One region of the Mesorhizobium sp. LjNodule214 genome, then DNA from elsewhere that is predicted to be linked to it. Evidence: predicted binding sites of a transcription regulator. Region 1 holds the regulator's gene; each other region holds the start of a gene.

Evidence for each region. The regulator LexA, encoded in region 1, represses DNA repair genes until DNA is damaged. The targets are predictions, from matches to a motif close to TGTTCNNNNTGTGTTCNG.
Region 2: ACSQ3Z_RS04210 (DNA recombination protein RmuC) is a predicted target of LexA. The motif match lies at 4,733-4,750, and genes of this name have one in related genera.
Region 3: ACSQ3Z_RS12135 (PA0069 family radical SAM protein) is a predicted target of LexA. The motif match lies at 6,576-6,593, and genes of this name have one in related genera.

Annotation. Positions count from the first base shown of each region.
Region 1 is NZ_CAXUPE020000003.1:1,030,265-1,039,813, forward strand. Features, by position in the region: gene gltX (glutamate--tRNA ligase) at 1-351, opposite strand, end outside; gene ACSQ3Z_RS30405 (ComEC/Rec2 family competence protein) at 451-2,940, shown strand; gene lexA (transcriptional repressor LexA) at 2,934-3,674, opposite strand; gene kynU (kynureninase) at 4,137-5,384, shown strand; gene ACSQ3Z_RS30420 (alpha/beta hydrolase) at 5,414-6,244, shown strand; gene ACSQ3Z_RS30425 (molybdopterin molybdotransferase MoeA) at 6,255-7,460, opposite strand; gene moaC (cyclic pyranopterin monophosphate synthase MoaC) at 7,461-7,958, opposite strand; gene trpC (indole-3-glycerol phosphate synthase TrpC) at 7,961-8,773, opposite strand; gene trpD (anthranilate phosphoribosyltransferase) at 8,778-9,549, opposite strand, start outside.
Region 2 is NZ_CAXUPE020000001.1:860,584-870,132, forward strand. Features, by position in the region: gene ACSQ3Z_RS04180 (DUF6481 family protein) at 1-144, shown strand, start outside; gene sugE (quaternary ammonium compound efflux SMR transporter SugE) at 253-567, opposite strand; gene ACSQ3Z_RS04190 (hypothetical protein) at 806-931, opposite strand; gene ACSQ3Z_RS04195 (transglutaminase-like domain-containing protein) at 1,144-1,953, shown strand; partial or broken gene ACSQ3Z_RS04200 (cation diffusion facilitator family transporter) at 2,073-2,965, shown strand; gene ACSQ3Z_RS04205 (GFA family protein) at 3,032-3,436, shown strand; gene ACSQ3Z_RS04210 (DNA recombination protein RmuC) at 3,447-4,700, opposite strand; gene def (peptide deformylase) at 4,805-5,335, shown strand; gene fmt (methionyl-tRNA formyltransferase) at 5,340-6,275, shown strand; gene ACSQ3Z_RS04225 (GNAT family N-acetyltransferase) at 6,272-6,778, shown strand; gene truA (tRNA pseudouridine(38-40) synthase TruA) at 6,799-7,587, shown strand; gene ACSQ3Z_RS04235 (transporter) at 7,758-8,363, opposite strand; gene dapE (succinyl-diaminopimelate desuccinylase) at 8,383-9,549, opposite strand, start outside.
Region 3 is NZ_CAXUPE020000001.1:2,601,905-2,611,453, forward strand. Features, by position in the region: gene ACSQ3Z_RS12100 (cell wall hydrolase) at 83-1,267, shown strand; gene ACSQ3Z_RS12105 (AtpZ/AtpI family protein) at 1,535-1,933, shown strand; gene ACSQ3Z_RS12110 (F0F1 ATP synthase subunit A) at 2,001-2,759, shown strand; gene ACSQ3Z_RS12115 (F0F1 ATP synthase subunit C) at 2,825-3,049, shown strand; gene ACSQ3Z_RS12120 (F0F1 ATP synthase subunit B) at 3,116-3,712, shown strand; gene ACSQ3Z_RS12125 (F0F1 ATP synthase subunit B) at 3,723-4,214, shown strand; gene ACSQ3Z_RS12130 (ribonuclease HII) at 4,493-5,188, opposite strand; gene ACSQ3Z_RS12135 (PA0069 family radical SAM protein) at 5,347-6,501, opposite strand; gene ACSQ3Z_RS12140 (glycosyltransferase family 2 protein) at 6,652-7,155, shown strand; gene ACSQ3Z_RS12145 (hypothetical protein) at 7,364-8,335, shown strand; gene ACSQ3Z_RS12150 (GFA family protein) at 8,325-8,753, opposite strand; gene moaB (molybdenum cofactor biosynthesis protein B) at 8,894-9,436, opposite strand; gene ACSQ3Z_RS12160 (4-(cytidine 5'-diphospho)-2-C-methyl-D-erythritol kinase) at 9,423-9,549, opposite strand, start outside.

The DNA.
Region 1 (9,549 bases):
CTTGGCACGTGCGGCCTCGCGCATCGCCTCGAGTTCGGCCGGCGTGGCGTAGCAGTAATAGGCCTTGCCCATCCGCACCAGATCCTCAGCCACCTCGCGGTGGCGCGGCGCGCGCTCGAACTGCGACACCGGCTCGCCGTCCCAACTGAGGCCAAGCCAGGACAGCCCATCGAGGATGGCGGCTGTGGCGGCGTCGGTGGAGCGTTCGCGATCCGTATCCTCGATGCGCAGCAGCATCGTGCCGGCGGTGTGCTTTGCATAGAGCCAGTTGAACAGCGCCGTGCGCGCGCCGCCAATGTGCAAATAGCCTGTCGGCGAGGGGGCAAAGCGGGTGACGACCTTGTCGGACATGGAACTCTCGGAAGCGCAGAAAGCGGATGTGATGCGCGGACTTTCGCGCGTTGCGCGTTCATGTAGCATAGGAGGTCTGGGGCGCAAGGGGCAGACCCGATGGCTGGACGAGGCCGGGGTGCAGGGGAGAGCGAGGGCGCGACGAGCAGCGTCAGCGAACGGACGCTGTTTGCCGATATTCCACACGCCGAGCCGATGCCGGTTTCATTGCTTGCGCCACGGCCGGGCTTCGAGCCTTTGCCGCCCGGCAATCGCGCGCCGGAGCTTGTCCCCGCGACTGTTTCGGTAAAGCGGGTCTCCGGAGCATTCCGCCGCCTTTCTGGTCCCGCAGTCCGGCGAAGCATCGCTGCGGCTGCCGGCACGGAGCTTGACCGCGGCATGGGCTTCCTGCTGGTGCCGGTGTTTCTGGCATGCGGGGTGATCTTCTATTTCTCGCTGGCGACGGAACCCGATTTCTACAGGCCCGTCGCCGTGGTCGCCTTGACGGCCGCCTGCGCGGTGGCTTCGCGGTCATGGCTAAGGACGCATTTGTGCTTCATGGCAGCGCTGCTCTGCGCGCTCGGCGTGCTCGCCGCAAAGGTCGAGACCTGGCGCGCCGGAACCCAGATGCTCGGCTCGGAGATCCAGACGCGGCTGACCGGGCGGCTCGCCAGCCTGGAAGAAATGGAAAACGGCCGCGTCAGGCTGACCATCGACGTCATCTCGACCGCCCATCCGAAGCTGCGCTATGCGCCGGAGCGGGTCAGGCTTTCGGCGCGGAAAGTTCCTCCTGATATGACCGCCGGTTCCCTGATCACCGGCTATGCCCGGCTACTGCCGCCGACCGGACCGGTGCGGCCGGATAGCTACGACTTCTCCTTCGACAGCTATTTTTCCGGCATCGGCGCCAGCGGCTTTTTCCTCGGCAATCCGAAGACTGTTGTCCCAAAGACTGGCGCCGGCGAAGACGCACCATCCAGGACGCGCTTGGCGTCCGCAATCGAGAATGCCCGGGAGAGCATCGCGGACCACATTCGCGGCCAGATTGGCGGCCCGGAGGGCGAGATTGCTGCGGCATTGATCGTCGGCGTGCGCGCCGGCATTCCCGATGAGATCAACGAGGCGATGCGGCGCACCGGCATCTACCACATCATCTCGATCTCCGGCCTGCACATGGCGCTGGTCGCCGGAACCATTATGGGGCTGCTGCGCGGCGCCTTCGCCCTGTTTCCCGATTTCGCATCGCGCCGGCCGGTGAAGAAATATGCGGCCGCCGCGGCGCTCTTTTCCATCGCCGCCTACCTCGTCTTTTCCGGCATCGTCGTCGCGGCCGAACGCAGCTTCATCATGCTGGCGGTGATGCTGGTCGCCGTGCTGTTCGACCGCGCGGCGCTCACCATGCGCAATCTGGCGATCTCGGCGATTGCCGTGATCCTGGTGTCGCCGCACGAAGTGGTCGGCCCGAGCTTCCAGATGTCGTTTGCGGCGACCGCGGCCCTTGTCGGTGCCTATGCCGGCTGGTCGGACTACCGTGCCGGCAGAGCGACGTCGCCGCCGCCACGGCGATCGCCGCTCGCCTTCGTCACGCGAAAATTCCTGCTCGGCATGGGCGGCCTCGCCATGACCTCCATCATCGCCGGCAGTGCGACGGCACTCTTCGCCATCTGGCATTTTCAACGCGTGTCGCCGCTCAGCCTGCTCGCCAACCTGGCCGTCATGCCGATCGTCTCGCTGATCGTCATGCCGTTCGCCGTGCTCAGCGCGCTGGTGATGCCGTTCGGCGCCGATGGACCATTCCTCTACGTGATGGGCAAGGGGCTGACGGCGATGATCGCAATATCCGGATGGATTTCCGAGCGCTCGCCGATCGATGCTGTCGGGCTGATCTCCATTCAGTCGGTACTGCTGGTGACGATCGCGCTGGTCATCGCCACCATGGCGACGACATGGCTCAGGCTGGCAGCCGTTCCGTTCGCATTCGCTGGCCTGCTGACTGTCTCCGACACCCGCATGCCGGATGTCCTCATCTCGGAGGATGGGCATCTTGTGGCAATGCCGATCGGGGGCGGCGAACTCGCCATCAACCGCGTGCGATCGAACGAGTTCACCACCGACAACTGGAAACGGGCTGTGAAGTCCGAAACCATTGTCGAACCCGAGACCTTCGAGAAGGGTGACGCGCGGTTCGACATGGATCCGGCCGACCTGCCGCCGGGCTCGCCCTTCTACTGCAGCACCGGTCTGTGCCTCGCACGGCATCCGTCTGGCGCGATCATCGCGTATGCAGAAGACCGCAAGGACGCGTGGCGAGCGTGTGCTTTCGCGACCCTGATCATCGTCAACGACGCCACCGCCTACGACCCTTGCCGCAATCCGCTTGTCCTTGTCGTCAAGAAACGGCAACTTGCCCGCTTGGGCAGCGCCGCTGTCTTCTTCAATCAGCAATCGGCAATCGCGCCGGCAGAGATAAACTTCGCGGTCGAGCAGCCGTACCGGGCCTGGCACGAGCAGCGAAGATTCTCACGCGAGGCGAGGGGCCTGCCGCCTTACAAGAGACCCGAAAGGCAGGCCAGCAAACCGCCGCCCAAACAACCGCCGCCGCCTCAGTAGCGGCGGATCAGACCGACCAGCTTGCCCTGCACCTTGACCCGGTCGGGCCCGAAGATGCGGGTTTCATAGGCCGGATTGGCGGCTTCCAGCGCGATCGAGGCGCCCTTGCGGCGGAAGCGCTTCAGCGTCGCTTCCTCCTCGTCGACCAGCGCCACTATGATCTCTCCCGGGCTCGCCGTGTCGGCGTTGCGGATGATGACCGTATCGCCGTCGAAGATCCCGGCCTCGATCATCGAATCGCCCTTGACCTCCAGCGCGTAATGCTCGCCGCCCATGATCATGTCCGGCGGCACCGAGATCGAATGCGTCTGATGCTGGATGGCGTCGATCGGCACACCGGCCGCGATCCGCCCCATCACCGGGATGGACACTGCCGCAACCGCATCGTCGTCATTGCCCGCCTGGGGCGTGCGCGACGATGCCATCGGCTTGATCTGCCGTCCGAGGCCGCCCTGCCCAAGACTGCCCTGAATGACGCTCGGCGAGAACTTCTTCGCCGCATTGAGGCCGGGAGCAATCGAGTCCGGCAGGCGCAGCACTTCGAGCGCGCGCGCCCGATTGGGCAGCCGGCGAATGAAACCGCGCTCCTCCAGCGCCGTGATCAGCCGGTGGATGCCCGACTTCGAGGCAAGATCGAGCGCCTCTTTCATCTCGTCGAAGGAGGGTGGAATGCCGCTTTCCTTCAGCCGCTCATGGATGAACATCAGCAGTTCATGTTGTTTGCGTGTCAGCATCGCGGCCCCCAACGGAATCAGAAAAACAAACCCAGAACAAACACTATCTGTTCCAGTTGTGTTCCGCAACTGTTTAAAGTTTAATGAATGGGTTAAGGCTCCCGAAACGATGTCGCGTGCGACAGCGAATATCCCAGCCCCTTAGATGCCGGCTTCATCGCATTGATTTTGTTATCGTTTACGGCCAACCACCGGCCTGGGAGCTGCTTGGAAGTCGGCAATCATTCGCCGCAAACAATGTAGGTAGGGCCGTGTTTGACGATCCAGCCCGCTCGATGCACCGTGAACGAAACGAACTCAAAATGCCAACTATGAGCAGGGGTCGAGGGTGTCGTTGGGCCGATAAGTCATCAATGCAGGTTCTTGCAGCGCGATGGCCTGTGATGAGAGAAAGTACCGATCGTCGGCTTGTCTCATCATTGCGTGCCGGTGTCGTGCGTATCTGGGGGGAGCAGACATATCATGACAGGAATTCCTGATCTTGCGGCCGTCGAAGCGATGGACGCCGCGGATCCACTGCGCCCCTTGCGCGACCGCTTCATCCTGCCCGAAGGGGTAATCTATCTCGACGGCAATTCGCTGGGTGCAGCCTCGCATGCCGCCTTCGACGAGCTACGCAAGGCGGCGACCGAAGAATGGGCGCACGACCTCATCCGCGCCTGGAACACTGCCGGCTGGTTCAACATGCCGGTCGAACTCGGCGATCAGCTCGGGCGCCTGATCGGCGCCGCTCCCGGCCAGACGGTGGTCTGCGACACAACATCGATCAACATCTACAAGCTGCTGCACGCGGCAATGGCCATGCGGCCGGATCGGCCCGTCATCGTCGCCGAGGGCGACAGCTTTCCGACCGACCTCTACATGGCTGAAGGTGTCGCCTCGACTCGAAAGAACACTGTGCTGCGCCTTGCAGGCGTCGACGCACCGACGATCGAAGAGCTGATCGACGACCGGGTCGCGGTGGTGCTGGTCAACCACGTCAACTACAAGTCAGGCGAACTGCGTGACATGACGGCGCTGACGCGCATCGCCCATGACGCCGGGGCGCTGATCGTCTGGGATCTCTGCCACACAGCAGGCGCCATGCCGGTCGAACTGGACACGGCGAATGCCGATTTCGCTGTCGGCTGCACCTACAAATATTTGAATGGCGGCCCGGGCTCTCCCGCCTTCATCTATGCCGCGGAGCGCCATCATGCCGATGTGCAGCAGCCGCTCAGCGGATGGTGGAGCCATGCGCGGCCCTTCGCCTTCGAGCAGGCCTACGCAGCCGGCACCGGCATCCGCCGGTTTCTGTGCGGCACGCAGCCGGTCCTGTCGATGCGCACGCTGAAGGGCGCGCTCGACATCTGGAACGATGTCGACATGGCGGCCGTGAGACAGAAAAGCATCGCCCTGGCCGACCTGTTCATCGAACTCGTCGAGGCAAAATGCGGCGCCTATGGTCTCACGCTCGAAAGCACCCGCGACAGCGCCAGGCGCGGCAGCCAGATTTCATTCATGCACGAGCACGGCTACCAGATCATGCGGGCGCTGATCGAACGCGGCGTGATCGGCGATTTCCGGGCGCCGTCGACCATACGCTTTGGCTTCACCCCGCTCTATGTCGGCTACGCCGATGTGTGGCACGCTGTCGAGGTGCTGGAAGACATCCTGCGCAGTGGGGCCTGGAAAGACGCACGTTTTGCCGTCAAGTCAGCCGTCACCTGAGCGGCAGGAAAAGGAGGGGGAGGGCACAGGTGCTGGAACATCGTATTTCCGACTGGGACAACGCCTATACAAACGGCGCCAACATAGCTGGCGGCGATCGCTGGCCGGCCGCCTGGGTCGAGCCCGCGCGGGCCTTTCGTGACGCTCTTTCGGCCGAGGGCAGGGCGCGGCTCGACATCGTCTACGGCGACAGACCGCGCAACCGGCTCGATCTTTTCCTGCCGAGCACCCCGCCCAAGGGGCTCGTGGTGTTCGTGCATGGCGGTTACTGGAAGGCGTTCGACAAGAGTTTCTGGTCGCATCTTGCCGCAGGTCCGATCGGGCATGGCTATGCGGTGGCGATGCCCTCCTACACGCTTAGTCCCGAGATACGCATCGGCGGCATCGTTCGCGAGGTCGGCGCGGCGATCGGCAAGGCGGCGGCACTGGTCGATGGGCCATTGATGCTGACCGGGCATTCGGCCGGCGGCCATCTCGCCAGCCGGATGGCGAGTGCAACCACGCCTCTGTCGCCCGAAGTGACTGGTCGCATACGTCATGTCGTGTCGATCTCGGGTGTGCACGACCTGCGCCCGCTCATGCGCACAGCCATGAACGAGACGCTGGCGATCGACGAGGCCGAAGCGCTGACCGAAAGCCCGGCCCTTCTGCGCCCGATGGACAATGCACGCCTGACCTGCTGGGTCGGCGGTGGCGAGCGCGCCGAGTTCCTGCGCCAGAGCGCGCTGCTTGCCAATGTCTGGATCGGCCTCGGTGCCGCGACCAGCTTGGTGGTCGAGCCGGACCGGCACCATTTCAGCATCATAGACGGTCTTTGCGACCCGGAGCATCCGCTGAGCCGGACGCTGGTTGTCGAGTAAGGGAACGGGTTCAGCGCAACATCAGCACGCTGCAGGCAGCGCCTGCTGCAGCGGCAGGGGCGAACGGCTCGCGCACGATCAGCCCGTTGGCGTCGGCGAGCATTCTCAGCATCGAGGAATCCTGGATGCCGAACGGCGTCGCCACCAGGCTGTCTCCATCTTCCCGGACCACGGCACGCACATAGTCTTGCCTGAGATCGTTGGCCGGCATCGCGGTCCCGAGGCGGGCCGCGCGCATGTCCTGCCGGAAGCCGCGGTCGCCGAGCCGCGCCAGCAGCGGCTTCAGGAACAGCTGCGAACAGACGAGGCTGGCCACCGGATTGCCGGGCAAGCCGATGCAGCTTATCTCCCCGAGCCGGCCGAACATCAGCGGCTTGCCCGGGCGCATGGCGATCTTCCAGAAGCCGAGCGTCATGCCTTCGCCGGTCAGCACGTCATGGATCAGGTCGTGGTCGCCAACCGAGGCGCCGCCGAGCGTGACGATGACATCGGCGCGTTGCTCGACCGCCTGCCTCACCAGCGCGGCAATTGCCTCCTTGCGATCGGCGGCGATGCCGAGGTCGAGTGCACGGGCGCCAACCGATTGCGCGGCGGCGGCGACGCCATAGGCATTGGACGAGATGATCTGGTCGGGGCCGAGCTCGCTGCCCGGCGGCAGGAGTTCGTCGCCGGTGGCGATGATGGCGACCAGCGGCCTCTTGACCACGCTCACGCTTGGGTGGTTGGCCGATGCCGCCAGGGAGAGTGCCGCCGGATCGAGCAGTCGGCCTTTTTCGAGCAGCACGTCGCCCCTGGTGAAATCGAGACCAACGCGGCGGATATTGCGTCCTTCGGCTGTCGGTTCCGTTACCTCGATGGCGCCGCCGCCGAGATCCCTGACATTCTCCTGGATGACGATGGTGTCGGCGCCTTCGGGCAGCGGCGCGCCGGTGAAGATACGCACTGCCTGACCATTGTGGACAGCACCTTCAAAGCCACGCCCTGCCGGCGCCATGCCAATCACCGAAAGCCGCGCCGGCACTGAGGCGATATCGGCGACCCGAACGGCGTAGCCGTCCATGGCGGAGGCGTTGAACGGCGGCTGGGTGCGCAGCGCCATGACGGGTTCGGCCAGCACCCGGCCAGCGGCATCGATGAGCGCGACGCTTTCGCTGCCTGTCGGCCGCGCGCCTTCAAGCAGGCGCTCGAGCGCTTCGGCGACCGGAACCAGCGCCATCTAGGCGCCTGCCTTATGGCCGGTGGACCGGTAATCGCCTGATTTGCCGCCGGTCTTTTCGACCAGCCGGATGCCGGAGATCACCATGGCGCGGTCGACCGCCTTGGCCATGTCGTAGATGGTCAGGCACGCGACCGAGGCCGCTGTCAGTGCCTCCATCTCGACGCCGGTCTTGCCGGTGACGCGGGCCAGCGCAGTGACCTTCAGGCCTGGAAGCGAATGGTCCGGCTCGATGTCGACGGAAACTTTGGTCAGCAGCAGCGGATGGCAGAGCGGGATCAGCTCATGCGTCTTCTTTGCGGCCATGATGCCGGCGATGCGCGCGGTGCCGAGCACGTCACCCTTCTTGGCATCCCCGGCCAGGATCATGTTCAGCGTTTCGGGAAGCATAGCGACAAAGCCTTCGGCGATTGCCGTCCGTGTCGTCTCGGCCTTGTCGCCGACATCGACCATGTTGGCCTCGCCCTTGGCGCCGAGATGGGTGAGGGCGGCTGCCATCGTCAGATGGCCTCGGCCGGCGCCTTGCCTGTCAAAAGCAGGCGTGTTGCCGCCGCGACATCCCGTTGCCGCATCAGGCTTTCGCCAACGAGGAAGCTGCCGATGCCGCTCCGTTGCATCCTGAGGCAATCGTCATGGGTGAAAATACCGCTCTCGCTGACCAGCAGCCGGTCGGCCGGCACCATCGCCGCCAGCCGCTCCGAGGTTTCAAGACTGGTTTCGAACGTTCTCAGATTGCGGTTGTTGATGCCGATCAGCTGCGATGACAGTTCTACCGCGCGCTGCGTCTCGGCCTCGTCATGCACCTCTATCAGCGCATCCATGCCGAGCTCGAATGCCGTCGCCTCAAGCTCGCTCGCCAGGGCATCATCGACGCTGGCCATGATGATCAGAATGGCATCAGCGCCCCAGGCGCGAGCCTCATAGACCTGATAGGGATCGAACAGGAAATCCTTGCGCAGCGCGGGCAAAGACACGGCCTTGCGCGCATTGGTGAGAAATTCCGGCGCGCCCTGGAAAGACGGCGCGTCGGTCAGCACCGAAAGACAGGCGGCGCCACCTTTCTCATAGGCCTGCGCCAGGGCTGGTGGGTCGAAGTCGGCACGGATCAGCCCTTTGGAGGGGCTTGCCTTCTTGATCTCGGCGATCAGGGCGAAGCCGCCCGTTCTGCGCTTGGCCTCGAGTGCTGCCAGAAAGCCGCGCGGTGCTTCGGCGTCCTTCGCTCGCGCCTTGATCTCGGCCAGCGGCATGCGTGCCTTCGCTGTGGCGATCTCGTCGCGTTTGTAGGCCTCGATCTTGCGCAGGATGTCGGACAAGGGCCTATCCGTTCGAAATTGCGACCAGCCTGTCGAGCACCTGGAGCGCCCGGCCGCTGTCGATGGCTTGCGCCGCGCTCGCCATGCCGTCGGCAAGCGTCGTCACCTTGCCCGCCACCACCAGCCCGGCGCCGGCATTCATCAGCACCGTATCGCGATAGGCGCCTGCGGCACCGCCCAGCATGTCGCGCAAGGCCTTGGCGTTGTAGGCGGCGTCGCCGCCGCGCAACTCGTCCTTGCTGTGGCGATTCAGCCCGACCGCTTCCGGGGTCAGCGTGAAGCTACGGATCTCGCCGCCGACGAGTTCCGCCACCTGCGTCTCCCCGGTGGTGGTGATTTCGTCATAGCCGTCGCCATGCACGACCCAGGCATGGTCGGCGCCCAACGCCTTCAGCGTTTCGGCGACCGGCATGATCCATTCCGGCAGGAACACGCCGACCATCTGCCTGAGGACGCCGGCCGGATTGGACAGCGGTCCGAGCAGGTTGAAGATGGTGCGGGTGCCGAGTTCGCCTCGGATCGGGCCGACATGCTTCATCGCCGGATGATGCGCCGGCGCGAACATGAAGCCGACGCCTGTCTCGTGGATGCAGCGGCCGATGGTTTCCGGCGGGATGTCGATCTTGACGCCGAGCGCGGTCAGGACGTCGGCGGCACCCGTGAGCGAGGACAGGCCGCGATTGCCATGCTTGGCGACCGGCACGCCGCTGCCGGCGATGACGAAGGCCGACCCGGTCGAGATGTTGACCGAGTGCGAATTGTCGCCGCCGGTGCCG
Region 2 (9,549 bases), on a different contig from region 1:
GCGAAGATTCGGGAAGCAGAAGAAAACGAGCGCATTGCCCGTCTGCTTGCCGACGAAGCCGAACGCAAGGCCAAGCGCGACGCACGTTACGCGGCTCGCAAGCAGCGCACCGGCAGGACGCCTCCGGGCTTCTCCGCCCGATAGCTTTCGGCGCGATCGACTCGGATCGAATGCCAGGGCCGCCCGCAGCGGCCCTGAATGCGTTTGTGCATGCAAAATTTGTCAGGCATGCGAGCGGGCGGCCTGCCTGCATCAGGCTGCGAGTTTCAACCCCATGATGCCGCAGACGATGAGCGCGATGCAGCCGAGCCGGATCGCGGTCGCCGGCTCGCCGAGCAGCCAGATGCCGAGCAGCGCCGTGCCGACGGTGCCGATGCCGGTCCATACCGCATAGGCCGTGCCGACCGGCAGCGCCTTCAGCGCCAGGCCAAGCAAGCCCAGGCTGACGATCATCGAGGCGATGGTGAGGACTGTCGGCAGCGGCTTCGAGAAGCCATCGGTGTATTTGAGGCCGATCGCCCAGCCGATCTCGAACAGGCCGGCGAAGAACAAAAAAATCCACGACATCGGGAACGCTCCATTGCTGCGTGTCGCCCAAAAGTGCGTAGCGGTTTTGGGACAACGACACGCACCCGATGGCGGGTCGTCCCGGCCGGATTTCGGAGAAAGCGCGAGGTCGTCCTCGCCGCTCCATTTAGGAAGCTTCCCCTGCCCGATCAACAAAACACCGGCAGCATTGTTCATGCCGCCGGTTTGTAATCTGCGCCGAAACGGATTTGCCGGGATTAGAATATCCCAGAGCGGCCTACTTTTCCTTGAGCCTCATCGCCTTGACCGGTGGCGCCTTGAGCGCCGGGGCTGCGGCGGGCTTCTTCGCATCCTTCTTCGGCTTGCGGGCTTCCTTGCCCGCCTTCATCGCACCTTTAGCCATGATTCGTTCCTCCAATTGGTGGCCCCGAAGTGAAACAAGAGATTGGTCCGACTGCAAGAGCCTGTTGCATCTCGGCGCGCCAGTTGAGGGGCTGTCAACGCATTTTCTATTTTCCTCGTCATCGGCCCCGGACCATGCGATGGTCTTGGCCGCACTGCAGCATCAATCCGGCTTTCGCCGGATGACGATCAGGCAGGCCGGTCAGGACGAGAATGCGAATCCACATCGGCTGCGAGATGAGCTTCGACTTTCCGCAGGAAACACCGCTGATAGCGATGCTCAATGTCCACTATTCCAGGGCATCCGATCTCGAACGGCCGGATTTCCTGACCTCCAATCCACCGGTGCCGATCGAAAGCTACCGCGACAGCTTCGGCAATTGGTGCAACCGTCTTGTCGCCCCGCCCGGGCGTTTCACCTTCGGCACCGACGCGGTGATCCGCGACCCCGGCACCTTCGAGATGGGCGACCTGATGGCCTGGCAGCATGAGGTGCGCGACCTGCCGTCGGACACGCTGCTGTTCCTGCTGCCCAGCCGCTATTGCGAGAGCGATGTGCTGGCAAACGAAGCGTGGCGGCTGTTCGGCCACACTCCGCTCGGCGTTCGACGTGTCCAGGCGGTCTGCGACTTCGTTCACAACCACATCGTCTTCAACTACGGCAATGCGCGGCCGACGCGCACCGCAGCCGAGGCCTATCGCGAGCAAAGCGGTGTCTGCCGCGACTTCGCGCATCTGGCGGTCGCCTTCTGCCGGGCGCTGAACATCCCGACCCGCTACTGCACCGGCTACATCAGCGACATAGGCACGCCAAAACCATGGTCGAGCATGGACCTCGCCGCCTGGATGGAGGTCTATCTCGGTGGCCGCTGGCACGCTTTCGATCCGCGCAACAACGCCCCGCGCATCGGCCGTATCCTGATCGCCTCCGGCCGCGACGCAGCCGATGTGCCGCTGACCCATATCTTTGGGCCGGGCACGCTCGCCGGCTTCAAAGTATGGACCGACGAGGTCGTCGAGTAGGGGCTCGCGGTGGTCACCTTCCCTCTGAACGACTGGACCGTTCGCGCGTTGTGAATGCCTGTGGAGCTTTGGCGGGTTGGCCACTAGGCTCTCGGGAGCATAGGACAGGGCAGCACACCATGGCGGCGCATGGCGGGTCGAGGAAGGTCATCTACGCGGCGCTCGCCGGCAATCTCGCCATCGCGCTGACCAAATTCGCCGCCGCCTTCTTCACCGGCAGCTCGGCAATGCTGTCGGAAGGCGTCCATTCACTGGTCGACACCGGCAATGGCGGGCTGCTCCTCTACGGCATGCACCGCGCCGCCCGGCCGCCCGACCGCACGCATCCGCTCGGTCATGGCCGCGAGTGGTGCACATCATGGCGCCCGAGCCGGTCGCCAATGCCATGGTCAATTATGCGGTGCTTGGCCTCTCCTTCCTGTTCGAAGGTAGCTCCTGGTACGTGGCGCTGAAGGAGTTCCGCCGCGAGAAAGGCAGGCTCGGGTGGTTCGAGGCGGTGCGGCTCAGCAAGGATCCAAGCGTCTACACGGTGCTATTCGAGGACAGCGCCGCGCTGCTCGGCCTGATCGTAGCCTTTGTCGGCATATTGGCGGCGGAGGTATTCGCCATGCCTGAACTCGACGGCGCCGCCTCGATCGGCATCGCACTGATTCTGGGTGCGACAGCGATCTTCCTGGCCCGCGAGAGCAAGGGCCTGCTGCTCGGCGAACCGGCCTCGCCCGAAGTGCAGAAGAAGGTGCTGGCCATTGCCCAGCAGGACCCGGCTGTGCAGCGCGCCAATGGTATACTGAGCGTCCATATCGGCCCGCAGGAAATTGTCGCCGGCCTCAGCATCGAATTCGAGGACCATCTGACGGCACCGGAGATCGAAGCTTGCGTCGAGCGGCTGGAGGCCGTGCTGAAAACGGAAATGCCGGAGATTTCGCGGCTGTTCGTCAAGCCGCAGGCGACAGGAACCTGGGAGCGCCGGCGCAAGGCGATCGTATCGGCATCCGGAGAGGCTCTGGACTAGCCGCTGGCCCGTTGCCTCGCGACCGCGCCACGCTAAGATTGCGGCTGGATTTCGGGAGGAACGAAGATGAGAATCGACGGCGGGTGCCATTGCGGCGCCATCACCTACGAGGCGGAGATCGATCCGGAAAAGACCTCGATCTGCCATTGCACGGATTGCCAGAAGCTGACCGGCACTGCCTTCCGGGTGACGGTTCCGGCACCGGAAAGCAATTACAGGATCACCAGCGGCACACCGAAGGTCTATATCAAGACCGGATCCACCGGCGCCAAGCGCGCCCAGGGTTTTTGCGGCGAGTGCGGATCGCATCTCTATGCGACATCCGTCGGCGACGGTCCGAAAATCTACGGCATCAGGGTCGGCACGGCGCGTCAGCGCGAGGAGCTTGTGCCGAGAAAACAGGTTTGGCACCGCTCGGCATTGCACTGGCTGCCGGAATTTGACGGCATGACGACCGTCGAGGAGCAGTAGCGCCGGACGGTCAGTCGCCGTCTTCGACCACACGCAGCCGAAGCTGACCGGTCTTGGAATCGGCGACGCGCGCGCTGGCTTCGACCTTTCCGGCACCGGGGCCCGGCGCCTCGGCTTCGCCTTCCGCGAACTCCAGCGCTTCGATCTTCTGGCCGCGCTTGGTCACTTTCGACGTCGAGACGAGGATGTCGTCGATGTCCTTCGTCGCCTGGCCGAAATGCGTCTGCAGCCGGCGCACCCGCTCGTCGACGCGCCCGACATCCTCCATCAGCCGGATGACCTCGCCCTGGATCAGATGCGCCTGCTCGCGCATGCGGGCATCCTTGAGGATCGCCTGGATGACCTGGATCGACAGCATCAGCAGCGATGGCGAGACGATGACGACGCGCACGCGGTGCGCCTTCTGCACCACCGCCTCGAAATTCTCGTGGATCTCGGCGAACACCGATTCCGAGGGCACGAACATGAAGGCGGTGTCCTGCGTCTCGCCCTGGATCAGGTATTTTTCGGCGATATCGCGGACATGGATCTCGATATCGCGGCGGAAGGCTTGCGCGGCGACCTTCTGCAGGTCGGCGCCGTCGGCGGCGCGGATGGCGTTCCAGGCTTCCAGCGGGAACTTGGCGTCGATGGCCAGCGACGGTGCGCCGTTCGGCATCCTCACCAGGCAGTCGGGCCGGCTGCCATTCGACAAGGTCGCCTGGAATTCGTAGGCGCCATGCGGCAGGCCGTCGGCGACGATCGCCTCCATGCGCGACTGGCCGAAGGCGCCGCGCGTCTGCTTGTTGGAGAGGATCGCCTGCAATTGCACCACCTGGCCGGCAAGCGACTGGATGTTGCCTTGCGCCGTATCGATCACCGCCAGCCGCTCTTGCAGCTTGGCCAGGCTCTCATGCGTCGATTTGGTCTGCTCGGTCATGGTCTGGCCAAGACGTCCGGTCATCGCATCAAGCCGCTGGCCGATCGACTGGGTGAGTTCGGCCTGCCGCGCGCCGAACACTTCGGCTATCGCGCCCATCCGGCCCTGCATCTCGGCCTGGCTCTGCAGGATGCCGGCCATCCGCGCCTCGGCATCGCGGGCGTGGTCAGCGGCTTCCGCAGCCGCCACCGCGCGCGCCCTGGCCGACCGCCACAGCGCGACGACCAGCGCCAGGAACAGGCCGAGAAACAGCACCGTGCCGAAGGCCAGCGCATGGCCGAGCGTGAACGTGCTGGCGCCGAGCCGGGCGACGGGTTCGGAAAGGATGGAGGTCAGGTCGTTCATCGTGCCAGCATAGATGATTCGGTCTGCTGGCACAGATCAAAACGTGAACGAGCCTAAACTGCCCCCCGTTGACGCTTTTCGCATGACGTCTTAGGTGAGACGCCATGTCGATCAAGCCGCTCATCATTCTTCCCGATCCCGTCCTGCGCCAGGTTTCCAAACCGGTCGAGCGCGTCGACGCGCCCTTGCGCAAGCTGGCCGGCGACATGCTGGACACCATGTATGACGCGCCCGGCATCGGTCTCGCGGCAATCCAGATCGGCGAGCCGCTGCGCATGCTGGTCATCGACCTTGCCAAGGAAGACGAGACGCCGGCGCCGCATGTCTTCATCAATCCGGAGATCCTCGAAAGCTCCGACCAGCGCTCGGTCTACGAGGAGGGCTGCCTGTCGATCCCGGATTATTATGCCGAGGTCGAACGCCCTGCTTCGGTGCGGGTGAAATATCTCGACCGCGACGGCAAGCTGCAGGAGATGCAGGCCGAGGGCCTGATGGCGACCTGCCTGCAGCACGAGATCGACCATCTCAACGGCGTGCTGTTCATCGACCACATATCGAAACTGAAGCGCGACATGGTGGTGAAGAAGTTCAAGAAGCTCGCCAGGGACAAGGCGCCGGGCAAGATGGTGGGATAGGGGCATGCCCCTCCGCGTCATCTTCATGGGCACGCCGGAGTTCTCCGTCCCGGTGCTGCGCGCGATCACCGAAGCCGGGCACGAAATATCAGCCGTCTACACGCAGCCGCCCCGCGCCGCCGGCCGGCGCGGGCTGGAGCTGACGCCGTCGCCGGTGCAGCGCGAGGCGGAACGGCTGGGCATCGAGGTGCGAACGCCGACATCGCTGAAAAGCGAAGCGGAGCAGCAGGCGTTCGCTGCCCTGCGCGCCGATGTCGCAGTGGTTGTCGCCTATGGGCTTTTGCTGCCGAAGGCTGTTCTGGAAGCAACCCGGCTCGGCTGTCTCAATGGCCATGCGTCGCTTCTTCCGCGCTGGCGCGGCGCTGCTCCCATCCAGCGCGCCATCATGGCCGGCGACACCGAAACCGGCATGATGGTGATGCGGATGGAGGAGGGCCTCGACACAGGTCCGGTGGCAGTGGTTGAAAAATGCGCCATTGAACCCGATATGACGGCCGGCGAGTTGCATGACCGGCTGATGGACATGGGCGGTTCGCTGATCGTGGAAGCATTGACGCGGCTGGGGATAAATTGTCTGACATTTACCCAACAGGCGACGGCGGGGGTGACCTACGCCAAAAAGATCGATAAATCGGAGACACGCGTAGACTGGACGCGGCCTGCCGGCGAAGTCCACAATCACATTCGCGGCCTCTCGCCCTTTCCGGGTGCGTGGTGCGAGGTCGACATTGGCGGCCGCATGGAGCGGCTGAAACTGCTTCGCTCGACGCTTACGGATGGCGTCGGCGAGTCGGGAGGAATTCTCGATGACCGACTGACGGTCGCCTGCGGGTCAGGCGCGATCAGGCTGGTCGAAGTTCAACGGGCGGGCGGAAGGCCCACCACCGCGCAGGAATTTCTGCGCGGAGCCAAGATCGAAAAAGGAACGAAACTCTCATGAGCATGATGTCGATACGCGTGGCGACGCCGCGGGATCGCGAGGCAATCCGCCTCGTCGAGGAACATGCATTCGGCCAGCAGGCGGAGGCCGGACTGGTCGACGCGCTGGTCACCGGCGGCGATGCCGTCGTCGAGCTGGTGGCGGAAGAGGACGGTCAGGTGGTCGGCCACATCCTGTTTTCCAGGCTTTTCGTGGGCAACGGCGGCAAGAGCTTCCCGGCCGTGGCGCTGGCACCGCTGGCCGTCGAACCGTCCTTCCATGGCTCGGGCATTGGCGGCGCGCTGATCCGTGAGGCGCATATCCGCCTCAAGGACGCCGGCGAGAGCTTGGCCGTGGTGCTCGGCGATCCGGCCTACTACGGCCGCTTCGGCTACACCCATGCCCGCGCCGAGAACTTCGAAAGCGAGTACCAGGGCGAGGCGTTGCAGGCCCTCGCTTGGGGCGATGCGCCCGAGGCCGGCAAGCTGGTCTACGCTTCGGCCTTCACTGCGCTTGCCGCCTAAGCGGCGAACAGCTGCCTGTCATGCCGCGTTTTCGTCTCGACATCGAATATGACGGCAGCCTCTATGCTGGCTGGCAGCGCCAGGCCGGCCAGCCTTCGATACAGCAGGCGATCGAAGAGGCGATTGGCAAATTCTGCGGCGAGCAGGTTTCACTGCGCGGCGCCGGCCGCACCGATGCCGGCGTCCACGCCACTGCCCAGGTCGCGCATGTCGACCTCGTCAAGGCGTGGCCTGATGACAAGGTACGCGATGCCGTCAACGCCCATCTGCAAATGGCCGGAGCCCGCATTGCCATTCTCAAGGCGGCGGCCGTGCCCGACGGCTTCGATGCGCGCTTCTCGGCGACCGGCCGCCACTACCTCTACCGCATCGTCAACCGCCGCGCGCCGGCGGCGCTGGACAAGGGCAAGGTCTGGTGGGTGCCGAAGCGGCTGGACGCCGCCGCCATGCATGAGGCGGCAAAGCTGCTGCTTGGGCGGCATGATTTCACCACCTTCCGCTCCACCCAGTGCCAGGCCGACAGCCCGGTCAGGACGCTCGACCGTCTTGACGTCAGCCGCGAGGGCGACCTGATCGACGTCAGGGCCTCGGCGCGTTCCTTCCTGCACAACCAGGTGCGCTCGATGGTCGGCTCGCTGAAGCGCGTCGGCGACGGCAGTTGGAGCGCCGCCGACCTCAAGGCAGCGCTCGACGCGCATGACCGTGCCGCCTGCGGCCAGGTGGCGCCGCCAGACGGGCTTTTCCTGATCGGCGTCGATTACCCGCAGGCTGCCGGAGATTACCCGCAGCCTCCCGGAGAAGCCGGGTAGGTACGCCGATCAGCTAGCAGTAGCCGCGCCACGTTTGCGCGAACGTTCTGCCATCTCCTCCGCCGAAATACCCCTGCCAGGGTCTGCTTTCCAGGCGTGATATGTCGGCGCGACGTCCTCGCGCAGCCAACGCTCAGCGGCGGCGTCACACTCTTGCAGCGCGCGCGGCTTCATGTTCCAGCCTCGGTCGGTATGGTGATGCCGAGGAGCGCCTGCAGCCCGAACAGCACGGCCAGCGACGCCACGAACATGCCGGCGAAAACCGCGGTGCCGACTGCCGCGCCCCTGCCGATGACGGCATTGGTCATGCGCCAGGTCAGCACTATCGACAGCGCAAACAGGAGCAGCGACACCAGCCCCGAGACTTCGTCGGTCGACGGCAGGAAAAGCCTGATCAGCGCCGACGGCAGCATCAGCCAGGCGATGATCGCCGACGCCCAGTTGCTGGCGACGACATAGTGGACGAAGCGACCGCCGATCCCAGCGCGCGGCGCGATTAGAGCGAGAGCGACGAGCGGCAGCACCCAGGAGCCGATGTCGACGGTCGCCAGCCGCAGAAGCATGCTGAAGCGCCCGGCGAATGCGTTCGGGTCGCCGATCTCGTTGGCGATGCCGACCCAGCCGACGATCAGCGCCGGCGCCGCCACGACGATGGCGAAGAAGGAATTCCAGAAGCCGTCGGCCGAAAGGTCGAGCAGGCGCAGGCCGTCGGCCTTGCCGAGCATCAGCCGCCAGGCGCCGGCCAGCGAAGCGTAGGTTTCATCGGCCGAGAGCATGATCACACCGAAAGCATGGTTAGGCTGCGCCTCGCTCGAACCAGTCTTCGATGAAGCGCTGGTAGATCTGCGTCAGCGTCTCGAGATCGGCAAGTGCGACGCGTTCATCGACCATGTGCATGGTCTTGCCGACCAGCCCGAACTCCACCACCGGACAGTAATCCTTGATGAAGCGGGCGTCCGAGGTGCCGCCCGAGGTCGACAGCGCCGGCGTCCTGCCGATGGCCGTCCTGACCGATTGGCTCAGCGTTTCGATCAGCCGGTCGTCGCGGGTGAGAAACACGTGGCTCGGCCGGTCGCGCCAGACAATATCGTAGTCGACCGGCGTCTTCTTGCCCGGCCGGTACTTTGTGCGGCCGGCCGCCTGGTCGAGGCGGTTATGGATCTCGGCCTGGATGGTCTCGGCCGTCCATGTATCGTTGAAGCGGATGTTGAAGGTCGCCGTCGCCTTCGCCGGTATGACGTTGGTGGCGGGGTTGCCGACATCGATGGAGGTCACCTCCAGATTGGTCGCCTGGAAATCCTTCGTTCCCTCGTCAAAGGCCGGATAAAGCAAGGCATCGACCAGGCTCATCAGCCCGCGCACCGGGTTGTCGGCAAGCTGCGGATAGGCGGCGTGGCCCTGTCGGCCATTGACGGCGACGCTGCCGGACAGCGAGCCGCGCCGGCCGATCTTGATCATGTCACCGAGCGCGTCCGGATTGGTCGGCTCGCCGACGATCGAGGCGTCCCATTTCTCGCCCTTGCTGGCGGCCCATTCGAGCAGCTTTGTCGTGCCGTTGATCGCCGGGCCTTCTTCGTCGCCGGTGATCAGCAGCGAGACCGAGCCCTTCGGCCCGCCATTCTCCTCGACATGGCGCGCCACCGCCGCGATGAAACAGGCGATGCCGCCCTTCATGTCGACGGCGCCGCGGCCATACATCTCACCATTGACGATTTCGGCGGCGAAGGGCGGGTGCGTCCAGGCGGCCTCGTCGCCGACCGGCACCACATCGGTATGGCCGGCAAACATCAGATGTGGCCCGTTGCCGGAGCGCCTGGCATAGAGGTTTTCGATGTCCGGCGTGCCGTCTTCCGAAAACACCGGGCGCTCGACGGAAAATCCGAGCGGCTTCAGCATCGTCTCCAGCGCGCTCAGCGCCCCGCCTTCGGCGGGCGTCACCGAGGCACAGCGGATCAGGGCGGC
Region 3 (9,549 bases), on a different contig from region 1:
CGATCGAACCCGTTAACGCCCCATCAAGGTTAATGCATCATTTTGGCTCTCCAGAGGGTCAGTTGCGTTTCTGGAGAGTTCCGTGCATCGACGTGTCTTGAAACGGCTGGCCGCCGTCGCCGGTGAGAAAAAGCGTTCGTTCCTGTCTCCGCTGGTCATCGGTCTCGGCATCTGGGTCGGCTTTCCGACCGTCATTGCCTATCAGGACATGACCAGCCTGGTCTCCGGCCTGGAGAAGCCGAACGCCCGCTGGAACGCCTATGTCGAGAAATCCGTCGCCGGTTCTGTGCACGCCGCCGAAATGCCGTTCGTTGATTCCGTCTCCACCGGCTCGATCTCCGGGTCGGGCGTAAAGTTGCCCGGCATCGGCAGCGTATCGTTTCGCGGCAGGGGCAATGTGGCCGGCACGACGCCAGACGAGGATCGTATCGCGCGCGCCGACAAGAAGGGCCGCATCGTCCAGATCTCGCCGGTGGCGCCGCCGAAGAACTTCAACGCCGGCTCGATCTTCGAACGTACCTCCTCGCTGCTGCGCCCGAGCATGGACAGTGGCCTGAAGCTCGCCTTCGCCAAGCCCGGCATCAAGGGCAAGGAAATCCAGATCGCCCAGGCCTTCCACATCCGTGAGGACAAGAAGCCCGATCCCGGCGTTCCCGCCATGCTGGCGGCTCTCGTCAACAACGACAAACCGGACGTACTGGCCACCGCCTACGCGCAGGCCGAACCCGACTACGCCAAGGCCTCGCCCTTCGAGGCCTTGCTGCAGGACGAACAGCCGAACAACGGCCGCTTCATCCCGCCGATGAGCAAGGGCGATCATTCGTGGATCCAGAACCCGCTGCCGGCCAGCGTCTTTTCCAAGCCGGAGCAGGCATGCCTTGCCAACGGCATCTACTTCGAGGCGCGCGGCGAAACCGTACGCGGCCAGGCCGCCGTCGCCCAGGTCATCCTCAATCGCGTCCGCAACCCGGCCTATCCGAATTCGATCTGCGGCGTCGTCTACCAGAACGACCACTGGTACAATCGCTGCCAGTTCTCCTTCGCCTGCGACGGCCGCAAGAAGCGCATCAACAATCCTGTCGCCTACAAGACCGCCCAGGATGTCGCCATGGCCGTCACCGCCGGCAAGATCTTCATTCCGGAAGTCGGCTCCTCGACCCATTATTACGCCAACTATGTCCACCCGGGCTGGGCGCGCACGATGAAGAAGATGACCAAAATCGGCCTGCATATCTTCTATCGCACCTATGGCGGCGGCTGGAGCTGAGTATTCCCTGAACAGGCGTTCGCGGCGAGCCGGAGAGGCTTCAAGACCCGGCAGCCAAAGACCCGTCGCCGCAAGGATTCGGCAGGCACATGCCCGCAACTGCGGTGGGCACGATGTCGCACCTAAATAAGTGGTTGATTTAACTGGGAAAAATACATCACATTGAAGTTCGGCCCGTGGCTTGACGGGCGCGGACCCTCTAACTATGTTGCCGGCGACTTTGGTAGCGGACGGACGGCGACGATCTGACCGGGCAGGGGGGTTGCGATGGCCGAGAAAAACGGGCCAAACGGAACCGGAGAAACCGGCCGCGGCAAACAGCACGAAGCCGACATCCGCGACGACGATCTTGAGCGCCGCCGGCGCGATCTTGAAGCATCGCTTGCGACAAGACGGCCGGACCGGCTCGAGGGGAAAGACGACGCGAAAACGGGCAGCGTGGCCGGATACGGCCAGGCGCTCAAACTATCCAGCGAGTTCATCGCCGGCATAGTGGTGGGCGTCGGCCTTGGCTGGTTCTTGGACCGTCTGGCGGGTACATCGCCATGGGGTCTGATCGTCGGCCTGCTGCTGGGTTTTGGCGCCGGCGTGCTCAATGTCCTGCGCTCGGCGGGACTGGTGGCGGAATTCGGACAGCGCGACAAAACGCGCGATCCGAAAGACTAGGACGAGGCGCTGTCAAAGGCGCGAAACAGGACACTGAAGCCGCACGCGGCTTTGACGGGGATGTAAAGTGGCTGCTGACAAGGTCGATCCGATCCACCAGTTCCATATCGTCAAGCTGATTCCAATCAACATCGGCGGCTACGACCTTTCCTTCACCAATTCGGCGCTGTTCATGGTCGCGACGGTCGCCGTCGCATCGGCCTTTCTTTACCTTTCGACTTCGAGCCGCAGCCTGGTTCCCGGCCGTCTACAGTCGGTCTCGGAAATGGCCTACGAGTTCGTCTCGAACATGTTGCGGGATGCAGCCGGAACCCAAGGCATGAAGTTCTTCCCCTTCGTGTTTTCGCTGTTCATGTTCGTGCTGGTCGCCAACCTGCTCGGCCTGTTTCCTTATTTCTTCACCGTCACCAGCCACATCATCGTCACCTTTGGCCTCGCGGCGCTGGTGATCGGAACCGTCATCGTCTACGGCTTCATGAAGCACGGTCTGGGCTTCCTCAAGCTGTTCGTGCCGAAAGGCGTGCCCGTCGTGATGATGTTGCTTGTCGTTCCGATCGAGGTGATTTCCTTTGTCTCGCGCCCGGTCAGCCTATCGGTTCGTCTGTTCGCCAACATGCTTGCCGGTCACATCACCCTGAAGGTGTTCTCTGGGTTTGTCGTCAGCCTGAGCGCGCTCGGCGCGCTCGGCATTGCGGGCTCGATCCTGCCGCTGGCGATGGCGGTGGCGCTGACGGCTCTGGAACTGCTCGTGGCGCTCTTGCAGGCATATGTGTTCGCCGTGCTGACCTGCATGTACCTGAACGATGCGCTGCATCCTTCGCACTAGATAGAGTTTCCGGCATTGCCGCCGGATGGAAATGCAACGGAATTATAGATCCAAAGGAGTTTGAAATGGACGCAGAAGCAGCAAAGTACATCGGCGCTGGTATCGCTTGCCTGGGCATGGGCGGCGCGGGCATTGGCCTCGGCAACATCTTCGGCAGCTACCTGGCGGGCGCCCTGCGCAACCCGTCGGCCGCCGATGGCCAGTTCGGCCGCCTGATCTTCGGCTTCGCCGTGACCGAAGCTCTGGGCATCTTCTCCCTTCTCATCGCGCTTCTGGCCCTGTTCGGCTGAGCACTCGGGAAGATTGGGCAGGCCGGCCGCAATCCTGCGGTCAAGCCTGATATCAGGGGATAGCCCATGTTCGTGACATCTGCCTTTGCAGAAGAGTCAGCGCCGGCTGCCGAAGGCACTGCCGGTGCGGGAGCCGAAACGCATGCCGGCACCGCGGTGCCCGGAGAGGCGCACGGCACCTTCCCGCCATTCGATCCGGCGACGTTCCCGTCGCAGCTTCTGTGGCTGGCGATCACCTTCGGGCTGTTCTACCTGTTCCTGAAGCGGGTGGTGATGCCGCGCCTTGGCGGCATCATCGATGTCCGCAACGACCGCATCACGCAGGACCTCGACCACGCCGCCAAGCTGAAGGGCGAGGCCGACGCCGCCGTTGCCGCTTACGAGCAGGAACTGGCGGAAGCCAAGACCAAGGCCAACGTGATCGGCCAGCAGGCCAACGACGCCGCCAAGGCTGAGGCCGACACCGCCCGCAAGAAGGTCGAGGCCGCCCTCGACAAGAAGCTCGGCGAGGCCGAAGCCAGCATCGCTTCCATCAAGGCCAACGCCATGAAGGAAGTCGGCTCGATCGCCGAAGACACGGCTTCGGCCATCGTCGAGGCGCTTGTCGGCGGCAAGGCCAGCAAGGCCGAGATCGCGGCCGCGGTCAAATCCGTGGCCCGGTGAGGAGCGCATCATGGACGCCACATCTCTCGCGACACTCTGGGCCACGGTTGCCCTGATCATCTTCCTCGGCGTTGCCGTCTACATCAAGGTGCCGGGCCTGATCGCCAAGGCGCTTGACGCCCGCGCCGCCAAGATCAGCAATGAGCTCGAGGAAGCCCGCCGGTTGCGCGAAGAGGCCCAGCAGCTGCTTGGCCAGTATCAGAAGAAGCGCAAGGAAGCCGAGCAGGAGGCCGCCGACATCGTCGCCGCCGCCAAGCGCGAGGCCGACCTGCTTGCCGCCGAGGCGCACAAGAAGACCGAGGACTATGTCGCGCGCCGCACCGCGCTGGCCGAGCAGAAGATCGGCCAGGCCGAGCGCGAGGCAGTCGCCGAAGTGCGCGCCAGCGCCGTCGACATCGCCGTCGAGGCAGCACGTGCGCTGCTTGCCGGCAAGATCGACGCCAAGGCCGGCGCCGACCTGTTCAAGGCCTCGCTGCAGGACGTGAAGGCCAAGCTGAATTAGGCGATAGCGTTCACAGGACTATCGAAAGCCGCCCGGGCAACTTGGCGGCTTTTTGTTATGCGGGGATAATCTCCCCTCTCGAGGGGGGAGATGTCGCCGAAGGCGACAGAGGGGGTCGGTACGTCCTGGCGCGACGCCCTATGCGACGAAAGAAAAGGTTGGCGCTTCACGCGCGGCGACCCCCTCTGGCCTGCCGGCCCCCCTCAAGGGGCCTCAAGGGGGGGAGATTAGCTGTCGCCGCTGCTTCCGCCAATCTTCGTGGAATACCGCCCAACCGCTCAATCGAGCCCGGCCAGCCCCTCTTCTTCAGCCACCTCAGCGCCGCCCAACCTGAACGGCGCGAACGATACGCGGTGGAGCCGCGCCACCGGGCCGTGTGCTTCGATCGCCGTGCGATGGCGGGCCGTGGCATAGCCCATATGGACCTCGAAGCCGTAGCGGTCGTGGTGGTTGCCGCAGCCGCACATCATGCGGTCCCGCATCACCTTGGCGACGATCGAGGCGGCGGCGATCGACTGCGAGCGCTGGTCGCCCTTGATCAGCGCGCGCCCGGCGCAGGTGAGGCCCGGCGGCACGTCGCGGCCGTCGGCCAGTGCCAGCTTCGGCTGCACGGAAAGACCGGCGACCGCGCGGCGCATCGCCTCCAGGCTGGCCTTGAGGATATTGCTGCCGTCGATGCCTTCGGCGCTGATCGAGGCCATCGAGACGGCTACGGCGGATCCGAGAATCCTGGCGAACAGCGCCTCCCGCTGCAGGTGCGTCAGGCGCTTGGAATCGTCGAGCCCTTCCGGGATGTTGGCTGGATTGAGCACCACCGCCGCCGCGACGACCGGCCCGGCCAGCGGTCCGCGACCGGCCTCGTCCATCCCCGCCACCGGCCACAGGCCTTCGGCCATCGCCTTCGTCTCGAAGGAGAAATCGGGCTTCTCGACGATTTCGAAAAGAAGCGGAGAATCGGAACGCGCGCGAGCCATGTTGCGGCGAGGTTCGCATCGGCTCCGATTCTCCGCAAGTCCCTCCGGGTCGGGGTGGGGCGCCGGACCGGGAGGGCACCGTCTGCAGGCCGGGGGGACATGGCCGGACGGATTCTTTTCTCATGCACCGGCCGGCGAAGGCCGGTGCCAGATCTTCCTTAAAGCAGCGTCAACTGCTCCGTGGCATTGGCCGCGGCGACGAACTGGTCGATCCTGAGCGTCCGCCGCTCCGCGTTGAGGCCGAGCCGCTTGGCGGTGATCTCGAAGCGGCGGCCAATCTGCCAGGCATAGGGTCCGGCGCCCTTCATGCGCTTGCCCCATTCCGAATCGTAGTCCTTGCCGTCGCGCATCGAACGGATCAGCGACATCACGTGCCGGTAGCGGTCGGGATAGTGGCGCAGCAGCCAGTCCTTGAAGATCGGCGCCACCTCCAGCGGCAGGCGAAGGATGACATAGCCGGCCTCTCGCGCGCCGGCGGCGCGTGCCGAATCGAGGATGCGCTCCATCTCCGGATCGGTCAGGCCGGGTATGATCGGTGCGACCATGACGGAGGCCGGAATGCCGGCGTCCGAAAGCTGCCGGATCGCCTCGAGCCGTTTGGTCGGCGTCGACGCGCGTGGTTCCATGGTGCGCGCCAGCATGCGGTCGAGCGTCGTCACCGACAACGCCACCTTGGCCAGGCCCCGTTCGGCCATGCGCGACAGTATGTCGATGTCGCGCGTCACCAGCGCCGACTTGGTGACGATGCCGACCGGGTGGCCGCGGGCTTCCAGCACTTCGAGGATCTCGCGCATGATCCGGTACTGTTTCTCGATCGGCTGGTAGGGATCGGTGTTGGTGCCGATAGCGATGGTACGCGGCTGGTAGCCGGGCTTCGACAATTCCTTGTCGAGCATCCGTGCCGCGTCGGGCTTGGCGAACAGCTTCGATTCGAAATCCAGCCCCGGAGACAGGCCCATGAAGGCGTGCGTCGGCCTGGCGAAACAATAGACACAGCCATGCTCGCAGCCGCGGTATGGGTTGATCGAGCGGTCGAAGGAAATGTCGGGCGACTCGTTGCGGGTGATGATGGTGCGCGGCTTCTCGACCTGCACCTCGGTCTTGAAGGGCGGCAGTTCCTCCAGCGAGTTCCAGCCGTCATCGAAGACATGCCGGCTGACCGGCTCGAAGCGGCCGGACGGATTGATCCCGGCGGAGCGGCCGCGATTGCGGTCCGGCCGCACGCGCATGCCGCTCTGTTCGATCATTGCATTCGCCATCTCGGCTCTCCCGGCCCCGAAGGCTGCAATGTCGGCACGCACGATCTGTTCCATTTTCGCCCTCTCCCAGGGACTGTCGGCAGGCTGTCGAATCGCTCTGTTCATGAAACTATTCCTATTTTGCCGATGAGAACAAAGCAAGAACTTTTTATGCCGCGATGCAAAAACTGGCGCGGCCTGCGGCTTTCCGCTATTCGGCTAACCATGCTCAGCGTTCTCATCGAAACCATGAACGACGAAGAGGGCCTTGCCCGCACGCTCGCCTCGCTGATCGGCGGCGCGGTCGAGGGCGTGGTGCGCGATGTCATCGTCTGCGACAACGGCTCTACCGACCAGACGCACCGTGTCGCCGAGCATGCCGGCTGCCACTATGTCGCCGGCGGCATCGCGGCCGGTATCAGGCAAGCCAAGGGCGACTGGCTGCTGTTGCTGGAGCCCGGCGCGCGGCTTTCGGAAGGTTGGATAGACGAGCTTGTCGCCCACACCGCGAGGCAAACCATGCCGGCGCGGTTTGCACGGGCGCGTGGCAGCCGCACGCCGTTCCTGGCACGCGTCTTTTCGGGCAACCGGGCATTGGCCGAGGGGCTGGTGATCAGCAAACGCCAGGCCGCCGCCCTGTCGAAAGGCGCCCGCAGCGCCGAGGCCATTGCGCGCGGCCTTGCGACCAGGAGGCTCGACGCGGAGATCTGGGTCGCGCCGTCGAAGTGAGGCTCTTTTGCCCCGCCTTCGCGAACGGACGGAGCTTCACCCGTTCCACGGCCAAATGAATTTTATTGCAGTTGCGTTGTCTATTGTGCATTGCACAAAAGATGACGCGAGGGTAGCATTCCCTTACGCGGGACAATCGGGTTTGGGTAATGCCGGAGCGGTGAGCAACTGACGCTGCGTCGGCGCCGCATTCATACCCGAGGACCCGATGACCTTTACAAGCCCTGACAAATCCGGCGCCGCCAGCTTGGAGGCAATTGCGCGAAATGGCAGCATGTTGCGCCGCATGGCCGCACGCATCCCGACCTATCTGACCGACCTTCGCGAGAATCCCGCCTGGCTGCCGATGTTTGTTCTCGCCCGCACCATGCCGGGGCGGCGGCTGCACTGGCTTGGTGCCAAACAGGCCAAGCCGGCACGCAACGCAGGTACCATGTTTACCGGCGTCGACCGCGCCGCGGCCGTCGCAGCGCTCAAGTCGGACGGGCTGTTTTCAGGGCTGGTGCTGCCGCAGTCCATTCACGAGGAAATCGCCAACTTCGCCGAGCGCACGCCGTGCTTCGGCAATTTCGACCGTCGTCTCGAGTTCATGCCAGGCGAGCATGCCGAGGCCGAAAAGGGTTTTGGCCGCCCGTTGCTCAGCGGCCATTTTTTCGAACGCATCCTCGATTGCGATGCCGCGTTGGCCATTCAGCACGACCCGCTGCTGATTGATATCGCCGCGCACTATCTCGGCGGCCAGGCGAAATTGATCACGACGCGCGTCTGGTGGAGCTTTCCGACCGGTGCGGCCTCGGAGGCCGACAAGAACCTGGCGTCGCTCGGCAAATACCACTTCGACCTCGACGACTGGCGGATGCTGAAATTCTTCTTCTACCTCAAGCCCGTCGACGAGGGCACCGGTCCGCATGTCTATGTCCGCGGCAGCCACAAGCGCCGCGCCCTCAAGCATCAGCTGACGCTGCTCGTCGGCCATCCGGCGCAGGACGTGCTCGGCGTCTACGGCGACGACAGCCCGGTGACGCTGACCGGCGAAGCCGGCCTCGGCTTCGTCGAGGATCCGTTCGGCTTCCATATGGGCACCGTGCCGACGCGCACGCCGCGGCTGATGATGGAAGTCGGTTTCGGCGTCTCGGCGCCGTCGCGCCGTCGCTTCCACGGCGAGCCGGTCATCCGCTGAAACGCATCTCGACCGGCATCCAGCGCGAGCGCCGCCGGGCGAGGCGGCTCTCCCTGCTTTCGGTATCGAAATTCACGGCGACAGGCTCACGGCTGAATTGCATCCGGTCGTCCAGCGCATTGATGTTGGCGATAGCCCTTGCGCCTTCGCCATCTCCGGCGACAGCCGCGACATAGACGCCGCATTCCCGGCAGACCAGGTAATCAGCGGTCCGCAGTCCGAACTGGTATTTCCGCAGCCGCTCTTCGTCCTGCACCAGAATGATCAGCCTGCCGGCCGGATCGGCGGCAGCGCGCGATCCATGTCTGGTGCAGAACGAGCATTGGCAAGCGCGAACCTCGATTTGCGGCGGCTCGATCTCGGTTTCGAATGTCAGGTGTATATTGCCGCAATGGCAGCCGCCGGCATGTCGGTTCATCGCATGTCTCGCTCACGAAGATCGTGGCGCAGAATATTTTTCCAGCGTCCGGTTGGGAATGGCGCTTCGAAGGCGCAAACGCTGTTCTGCCTGGCAAAGCCAAAGTCGCTGCGGCGAAATGCCTGCGACCTGGCCGTTCGTCATCCACGCCTGAGATGCTCGTCCAGGCGCGGCATGATCTCGACGAAGTTGCAGGGCATGTGCCGGTAGTCGAGCTGCGGCTTCAATATGCCGTCCCAGGCGTCCTTGCAGGCGCCGGGTGATCCCGGCAGCACGAAGACGAAAGTGGCGTTGACGACGCCGCCGGTCGCCCGGCTCTGGATCGTCGAGGTGCCGATCTTGTCGTAGGAGATGCGGTGGAACACTTCGGAAAAGCCGTCCATGCGCTTTTCGAAGATCGGCTCCAGCGCCTCCGGCGTCACGTCGCGGCCGGTGAAGCCGGTGCCGCCGGTGGTGATGACGACATCGACGTCTTTGTCCTGCGACCAGCCAAGCACCTTGTCGCGGATCTTGTCGCGGTCGTCGGTGACGATATCGCGGGCGGCAAGGATGTGGCCGGCCTCGGCGATGCGGTCGGCCAGCGTCTGGCCGGACTTGTCGTCGGCAAGGCTGCGCGTGTCGGAAACGGTCAAAACCGCGATGCGCACGGGAATGAAGGGTCGGCTTTCGTCAATCCTGGCCATGCGCGTCAGCCTCCATATTTCGCGTCGCGGCGACGAACCAGTCGGGATGGCGGCTGCGTATGTCGAGTGCGGCGCGCTTGGCGACATTGCCGGTTTCGAACAGTCCGAAGCAA